4 regions of the Terribacillus sp. 7520-G genome follow, and region 3 is predicted to be linked to each of the others. Evidence: predicted binding sites of a transcription regulator. Region 3 holds the regulator's gene; each other region holds the start of a gene.
What was found. The regulator LexA, encoded in region 3, represses DNA repair genes until DNA is damaged. The targets are predictions, from matches to a motif close to CGAACATATGTTCG.
Positions count from the first base shown of each region.

Region 1: the regulator LexA is predicted to act here: its motif matches at 873-886, upstream of CHH53_RS08890 (DNA polymerase IV).
Region 2: the regulator LexA is predicted to act here: its motif matches at 966-979, upstream of uvrB (excinuclease ABC subunit UvrB).
Region 4: the regulator LexA is predicted to act here: its motif matches at 1,196-1,209, upstream of parE (DNA topoisomerase IV subunit B).

Region 1 covers NZ_NQFP01000023.1:82,622-84,834, reverse strand. The annotation lists gene CHH53_RS08890 (DNA polymerase IV) at 1-854, opposite strand, end outside; gene CHH53_RS08885 (HAD-IIB family hydrolase) at 1,347-2,174, opposite strand.
Region 2 covers NZ_NQFP01000027.1:26,946-29,158, forward strand. The annotation lists gene uvrB (excinuclease ABC subunit UvrB) at 1-907, opposite strand, end outside; gene CHH53_RS10660 (peptide chain release factor 3) at 1,077-2,213, opposite strand, start outside.
Region 3 covers NZ_NQFP01000007.1:331,541-333,753, reverse strand. The annotation lists gene CHH53_RS03890 (YneB family resolvase-like protein) at 1-261, opposite strand, end outside; gene lexA (transcriptional repressor LexA) at 546-1,175, shown strand; gene CHH53_RS03880 (AraC family transcriptional regulator) at 1,525-2,213, opposite strand, start outside.
Region 4 covers NZ_NQFP01000037.1:17,418-19,630, reverse strand. The annotation lists gene parE (DNA topoisomerase IV subunit B) at 1-1,145, opposite strand, end outside; gene CHH53_RS13305 (protein adenylyltransferase SelO) at 1,446-2,213, opposite strand, start outside.

The DNA.
Region 1 (2,213 bases), on a different contig from region 3:
TCCTCACACAGCTCCAGGATGATGGTCGGGATTTCTTCCCCCCGATAATTACGCAGCAGGGTAATGCCATGTCCGTAGCTTTTCTGCTCCTGTTTGACGAAATCCCCCAGTACCTCGCTCTCATCGATTCCCCATGCATGCCAATATAACTGCTCCCCCATCACACCGTATCGTTTTTTGAGATGATCGAGTGAAGCATGCGCCAGATGTCCGAGCGTGACAATCCCCATCCGATTCAAGTTCCGCTGCATCCGGCGTCCGATTCCCCAAATATCCTGTATGGGAACGGGCCATAATAAACGCGGGACATCCTGATAGCGGCAAATAGCGATGCCAGAAGTCTGTTTCTTTGCATGGATATCCATCACGACCTTGGCGAGAAACTTATTGTCCCCGATTCCAATTGCCGCCGTGACCCCGAATTGCTCCAGGATATCTGCCTGCAGCTTGGCCGCTGTCTCTCGCGCGGTTCCATGCAGCTTTTCCGTACCATCAAGCGTCACCCAAAATTCATCGATCGAATAGACATGGATTGCTTCCATCGGGACATACTCATGCACGAGCTCGGTAATCGCCACCGAAACCTCCAGATAATCCTTCATATGTGCTTGCGCAATCACGATTTCCGGATCCTCCGGCAATTCGAAATATCGGCTGACATTGCTGACGCCATGCTTCTTCTTCAATGCCGGACTGGCAGCCAGCACAATGCTTCCCGGCCGCTTCGTATCCCCGACCACTGCAAGCAACGCCGTCATCGGATCGAGACCGCGTTTGACACATTCCACACTGGCATAAAAACTGCGCATATCCACACAAAGTACCTCATGCTGCTGAAATCCGCTGTAATCCATCTTCTCCACCTCCAAAAGGGAACAAATGTTCTTATTTTAGATTACCCGATTTGCAGCTGTTATAGTAGCTGTAATTTTTGGATGGAGAGGAAAATCGAAAAAAGATCGCTTTGGCAATCTTGTATTATTTGGTGATATAGTGCTTAAAAGGATATGTTTCAGCCAGATGTGTTCAAGGATGAGAAAATGGTTGATTTTTCATTAAGTAATAGGAATCTTAACAGCAGTTGAAATTATTTATGAACTCGTTCTGGATGGGCACATGAAATGGTTTTACCTAGCGATACCGATTAGTCGGTTATGCGCTATATATGCTGCGAAACGGGAACAACACGAGCATCCATCATCTTGACTTAAAAAATCCCTTGGTATGGAAATGCGTCCTAAAGTGACACTCCACTTTAGGACGCAGAATAGCTGATGACTCCATACTCCCCATTGCATTCAAGGCAAAGCTTTGCATGATAGTATCCCCTATATCAGCAGCCCTCATTACAAAAAGAAATGCTGCAGTGTTGATTGAATACCGGCTGCATAAGGGGACTCGCACATCTGACCATGCTTCTGTTTTGCTTCCTCCGTAGCATTAGCAACAAGGTAACCATTTCCCGCATATTGCAGCATTTCGAGATCATTCCCACTGTCTCCAAAAGCATAGATCCGGGCAGGCTCCACCATGCAGTGACTTGCCAAGAACCGGACAGCTGCCCGTTTTCCGGTATTTAGTGGAATGAAATCAATATCATATGCGCCGTCCGGATCCCCCGCCCGTGGATTGCACGCGTTCACATTCAGTCCTACCTCAGCTGCAGCAGCTGCCTGTCTTACTCTATGCAGCACATCGGTCAAATCACCCCCATCAGGAAAGTAATAGAAGTTCTTTTTGTACATGCTCTGTCCATGCATTGTCTGCGGCTGCAACGCTATCCCGTCCAGGGAAAGCTTATCAATCAGACCATCCACGCGTTCATTGAATTCTTCTTGGACAGGTAAAAACCGTTTCCAAGCATATATCTCCTTGCGTTCCCCACTAGCTGTTATCTGGTACAGTTCCGTCCCCAGATTGGCTGCAATGAAATGGGGCATGTACGTCAGGTGCGCACGTTTCATTTTATCAGCCAGGGATGCACAATCACTGCCAGTAACCCACGCTATCTTCACATGATACTGCCTGGCAATCCGATCGAGATACAGTTCCATTCCATGCAAATCCTCCAACTGTCCGTCCTCGCATGCATGAGGAAAATAAGTTTCATCAAAATCAAAACAAATAAGCGATTTTGTGCTATCGGTACTGGCAAAGCATCTTTTAGCATCCACTGCAAACACCTCCTTGCCTACCATAAAAGATGGGAACGT
Region 2 (2,213 bases), on a different contig from region 3:
CCATTTCCCGCATCATTTCCAAGTCATAATTCGTCCGCTGCTCCAGTCGCTGGGCTTCCAGCAGCTTGCCTTGGTCCCTGAACACTTTGAGCTGTTCCTGGAGCTCTTTTTCAATATTGACGATGGCCTTCTTGAGATTCTCTTCACGCGTAACGAAGTGGGAAGCAGGGAAGATGGCCACGTGCTCGCGATCCCCGATGATCTCGCCTGTCAGTGCGTCCACTTCACGGATTCGATCGATCTCATCACCAAAGAATTCAAAACGGATGCAGTGCTCTTCTTTTGAAGCAGGGATGACTTCGACCGAGTCACCGCGGACACGGAATGTACCGCGCTGGAAGTCGATATCATTCCGTGCGTATTGGATGTCCACCAAGTTGCGGAGCAATTCATCCCTATCCTTCTCCATCCCGACACGGACGGACAGCACCTGGCTCTTATATTCTTCCGGGGAACCCAAACCATAGATACAGGACACACTTGCCACGATCAGTACATCATTGCGCTCGAAAAGGGCGGATGTCGCCGAGTGGCGCAGTTTATCGATCTCATCATTGATGCTTGCATCCTTCTCGATGAATGTATCCGTCTGCGGTACATATGCTTCCGGCTGATAATAATCATAATAGCTGACGAAGTATTCCACTGCATTGTTCGGGAAGAATTCCTTGAACTCGCTGTACAGCTGGCCGGCCAGTGTTTTGTTATGGGCAATGACAAGCGTCGGTTTGTTGATTTCCTTCACCATATTGGAGATGGTGAACGTCTTACCGGTACCTGTCGCTCCGAGCAGTGTCTGATGCCGCTTATTCTGGCGGACGCCATCGACAAGCCGTTCAATCGCTTTCGGCTGATCACCCTGCGGCTTATATTTGGATACTAACTCAAACGTTTCCTTTTCCTTCAACGCCAAATTCCTCCGTTCTGTTTGCTATTTTCATCATAGCATAAAATATATAAAAACACGAACAAACATTCGTCCAAAATTCCATATACATCCTAGTATGGATGATTGCCCAATATATAAAACATAAACTAGCAGATAGCAAAAAGCCGTCAAAAATGACGGCTTTATCTTAGTTGGCTGCTTGGTCGTATTGGTTGACTTCAAATAGGTCGATCAAATCGATTTTCGGATTTTTGTCCGTGAACCAGCGGAGGGCGAAATCATTCTTGAACAATGCCAAGTATTCCCCTTCCCGATCCTGGGCGAGCAGACTGCGCTCATCGAATAGCCGCTCATCCACTTGCTCAGCCTTCAGCCAGCGAGGGATGCGCTCTCCCATCGATTCCAATACCACTTCTACATTATACTCATTTTTCATCCGATATTCGAATACTTCGTACTGGAGCTCCCCGACCGCGCCGAGGATATAGCTGTCATCGCGTTTGCCGCGGAACAGCTGGATCGCTCCTTCCTGGACGAGCTGCTCGATGCCCTTCTTGAACTGCTTCGCTTTCATGACGTTCTTTGCCGTGACCTTCTTGAATACTTCCGGCGGGAACTGCGGCAGCTCATCGAACTCGAAGTTCGCTTTCCCTTCGACCAGTGTATCCCCGATCCGATAAATGTTCGGATCATATATTCCGATGATATCCCCCGCATACGCCTCTTCGACTGTATCACGGGACGATGCCACGAATTGCTGCGATTGGGATAACTTGATCGGCTTCGCCGAGCGGGCCAGCTGCACGCTCATACCACGCTCGAATTTCCCTGAGCAGACACGCAGGAAAGCAATCCGGTCGCGGTGGGCCGGGTTCATATTCGCCTGGATCTTGAAAATGAATCCGGAGAATTCTTCTTTCTCAGGGGATACGACACCTTCCGTCGTACGGCGGCTTCCTGGTGCAGGCGCCATGCTCACGAACGTATCGAAGAATGTTTGGACTCCGAAAGGCGCAAGGGCGCTGCCGAAGAAGACCGGTGTCTGTTTGCCGGCCAGGACACGATCCAGCGAGAATTGATCACCGGCTTCCTCCAATAATTCCAGCTCTCCTTTTGTATCTTCGAAAGTGGAGTCACCAGTCAAGTCGGCATAAGCCGGATCATCGAGCTGGTCATAAGGAATATACGTTTCTTCTTCATTTCCATTGAAACGCACGAACTGCTTGTTATATCTATCGAAAATACCCAGGAAACGCTTGCCCATTCCTGCCGGCCAGTTCATCGGATACGTTTCGATATCCAATACAGTTTCGATTTCCTCCAA
Region 3 (2,213 bases):
AGCAATTTTGGTGTTGCCCCTGCCCAGCCTTGTTTCATCCTGGATAAGAAGGCAATCCGCTTCACCTGCTGTGAATAGATCCAGCATGCGGAAGATACCCGGGCGTTCAATCTCATAGCCGCTCTGTCTCTCTTCTATGATATCGATGACCTCTATATCGGCGGAAGCAGCAAGACTCATGAGCTCCTCGCGCTGCCGCTCAATCGAGCTTGCCTGCTCGTCCTTTTCTGTACTGACTCTGCAATAGATGACTGCTTTCATTGATGTACCCTCTCACTTCAGCTAATTAGACACTCATAATAAGTGTAAAGTATAAGAAGAAAAGCGTGAAGCCGAAAAGCACATAGTAGAATAGATCTGATTTCGCTAATTTTTTGAACATGGTTGACCCCTCCGTATTCAAGAACGTGCGTTCTCATTTGTTAATTCCATTATATACGAACATAAGTTCTAGTCAAGCGTTTTTTTCGAACGGATGTTTGTATATTGAAATCTATCGTGTTATACTGTATGTAATAAAAATATATGCACGGGGTGTTCGATACATGATGAAACTATCGAAAAGACAGGAAGCGATTCTAGCATACATAAAGGAGCAGGTTCTCGATAAAGGCTACCCGCCATCCGTCAGGGAAATCGGGGAAGCAGTAGGCTTGGCATCCAGCTCCACGGTGCATGGCCATCTTTCCAGACTGGAGAAAAAGGGACTGATTCGGCGCGACCCTACAAAGCCGCGTGCCATCGAGGTCCTTTCATTGGATAGCGAAGAACAGACAGATATCCCGCGCAGCGAAGCGAATTATGCGCCGGTAATCGGGAAAGTGACGGCAGGTATCCCGATCACCGCCGTTGAGAATATCGAGGAATACGTACCGGTACCAAGCCATCTTGTAGGTCCGGATGACAATATTTTCGTGCTTGTGGTTGTCGGGGAGAGTATGATCGAGGCTGGCATCCTGGACGGGGACATGGTCATCGTCAAACAGCAGCAGACCGCTCAGAACGGGGAAATCGTCGTTGCGATGACAGAGGACAACGAAGCAACGGTCAAACGATTCTTCAAGGAAGAGAACCAGATCCGCCTGCAGCCGGAGAACAGTACAATGGAACCGATCATCCTGGATAATGTCAGCATCCTGGGAAAAGTAATCGGTCTATATCGCTCTATCCAATAGAAAATCGGCTTCGGCCGTTTTTTTCATATATTTTACACAATTCCACCCTTCTTTCGACACATTTTTTGGGTATATTAGAATATGCTTTTACCAAAAGCTAGAAAGCAGGTGGAATCGTGAAGCTGTTTTACAAGCTTGTGTGCAAAATACGAGGCCGTCATAAGATTGATAGTGTTACAGATTCATGCAAATGCGGGTATACGAGAAGCTACCGTAAGGAAGAACACAGCATGGATGATTATTATCTTAAGGAACGCTGAGCACAGAATAAAATAAGGAGCTTGCCCTTTGCGGCAGGCTCCTCTTTTATATGGAGTATTATATATGCAGTGCGCTGAACCGAAAAAACTCATCCATCCGTTATGACGCGATCGATCTTGGATGGGTTCTTTCTTTTCCTGAATTCTCCCGCCGCCATACCAATCGATTTCCGAAATACTTTATTGAAATAATTTGCGTTTGAGTACCCCACCCTTTCTGCAATCTCTGTGATGGGCAATCTTGTTGTCATCAGCAAATCAACGGCTTTTTGGATCCTGATTCTTGTAAGATACTTCATAGGTGTCGTATCCATATGATCCTGAAATTGCTTGACCAGATGATATTTGGAATAGCCTGATACTGCGGCGATGTCACTCAATGAAATGGGAGCAGCATAGTGTGTCTGGATATAGGATAAAGTTTTCGTGATTTGAACGGAAGGGTCTTTCTTTTGCTTTTCCATATTCTTCACGAATCGATGACACTCCATGATATATTCGTAAGCTCTGGCAGATGCCTGATAAGCATCCGTAATCCTATTTTCGATGGTATCCTGATATATTGCGAATAATAGCCGGATAAGCTTCGATTCGGGAGAAATCCGCAATACCGGCCCATTATGTTCATCGATGAAACGCCAGCACTCCAACGCTTTACTGCCTACCAAGGTAATGAAAATGAATTCCCACCCGTCACTGTCCTCCGGAAGGTAGTAGCGATGTGCACCGGGAATTTCGACAAGGAATGCTTCCCCCGCCTTAAGTGAATGGATCTTTC
Region 4 (2,213 bases), on a different contig from region 3:
TTCTCAGAAAGGAAGTAAGAAAGTTTCTCCGATACGAGGGCATCGACCGCAGAGCGGGCTTCGGAAGTACCCAGCTTGCTCTTCGTCTGTCCTTCGAATTGAAGCAGTGCCTCCGGTATCCGGACACTGACGATTGCTGTCAATCCTTCGCGGATATCTGTCCCTTCGAGGTTTTTATCTTTTTCTTTCAGCAATCCATTCCGGCGTGCGTACTCATTGAAGACGCGTGTCATCCCGGATTTCGCTCCTGCTTCATGGGTACCGCCGTCTTTGGTGCGGACGTTGTTGACGAAGCTGAGCATCGTTTCTGTGTAACCATCATTGAACTGGAAAGCAAAGAATATCTCGATTCCTTGCTGCTCGCCTTCGAAGGCAAGGACGGGATGGAGCGTATCCTTCTCCTCGTTCAGATAGTCAACGAAAGACTGCAGGCCGTCAGGATACACATATGTCTCCTCTTTCCCGCTGCGCTTATCCGTGATATGGAACGCCACACCCTTAAGCAGGAATGCCGCTTCGCGCAGACGTTCAGCCAGCGTATCAAAATTGTAGCTGGTGGTAGAGAACATGGACGGATCCGGCTTGAAGTGGATGCTCGTGCCTGTCTTTTTCGTCTTGCCTTGCTTCACAAGCGAAGTGACAGGCTTGCCGCCATTTTCGAATCGCTGCGTATAAATATTTCCATCCCGATGGATCGTCACTTCGAGCCATTCGGACAGGGCATTGACGACAGATGCCCCGACGCCGTGCAAGCCGCCGCTCGTGCTATAGCCGCCCTGGCCGAATTTACCGCCTGCATGCAGCACAGTGAAAATCACCTCGGGAGTAGGCCTTCCGGTAGCATGCATACCCGTTGGCATACCGCGGCCGAAATCCTCGACAGAAATACTGTTATCCTGATGAATTGTCACATTGATTTTTTCTCCGTAGCCTGCCAGTGCTTCATCGACACTGTTATCGACTATTTCATAAACTAAATGATGCAATCCCCGGCTGTCAGTGCTACCGATATACATGCCGGGCCGCTTCCTGACCGCTTCAAGCCCCTCGAGCACTTGAATCGAGTCATCTGAATAATGCGATGCTTGTTTTACCAATGCCACATCGGCTCCCTTCTTCGAACAAAAAAACTGTTTCCAAGTCATTCATCCATCCGTTCACTGGAAAACGACAGTACGTTATGTTCATCATAACGCAAACATATGTTCTTGTAAACTGGCTCCCTCGCTTTGCAGAGTCCAGTGTATGCCTAATTAAAAGTAGCAGAATAATGCCAGTCAATCAATCCACATTTTGGGTTTTCATATAATTAATCGTCCATTTGGTGCCATTTTCATCGTGTTTTGCTTTCATAAGACAGTCTGGATCCATCTGGAATATAAATCATTGCTATCATTGTTCTTATTTTCACATTTATGTATACCTGCCCTGGGGGCAGGCCAATATCAGGTTCCGCAAAATGTTTGGAAAGGCTCCTTCGGCTCAGGCGGATCTTCGGTGAATTTTGAGTCGACCGGCTCATAACTGAAGGGATCAGACACAAGCTCACACAGCCGATCAAACAGCGTATAATCACCATTTCCGGCAGCATCCAGTGCTTCCTCCACCAAATGATTGCGCGGGATGATGCTGGGATTGGATTGACGCATCAAGTCACGTGCAGCCTCGATTCCTTCAGCTCCGATCCGGTCATCCCAGCGCTTTTTCCATGATGCAAAGCCCTCCGCCTGTTCAAGTGCAGCTGTATCGCCTATCGTCAATGCGCGGAAGGTATTCGTGTAATCCGCCCCCGCTTGCTCCATCCAGCCAAGTATATCCTCCACAAGTGCTTCATCGCTCTCTTTTGCACCTGTGATTCCAATTTTCCTGTACATGATATCGAGCCAGCATTTCCTATAAATCTGCGGAAATTCACGGAGCGTGTCTTCTGCTTGTTTCACTGCCTCTGCTGGAATCGAATCGAATAAGGGAAGCAATGCTTCGGCAAATCGCGCCAGGTTCCAAGCTGCGATCGGCGGCTGGTTGGCATAGGCATAGCGTCCCTGGATATCTATGGAGCTGAAAGCCGTCATCGGCTTGTATGCATCCAGGAAGGCACAAGGGCCGTAATCGATCGTTTCGCCGCTGATCGTCATATTATCCGTGTTCATCACGCCATGGATGAAGCCGGCACCCACCCATTTCGCCAGCAGTTCCGCCTGTCGTTCCATCAC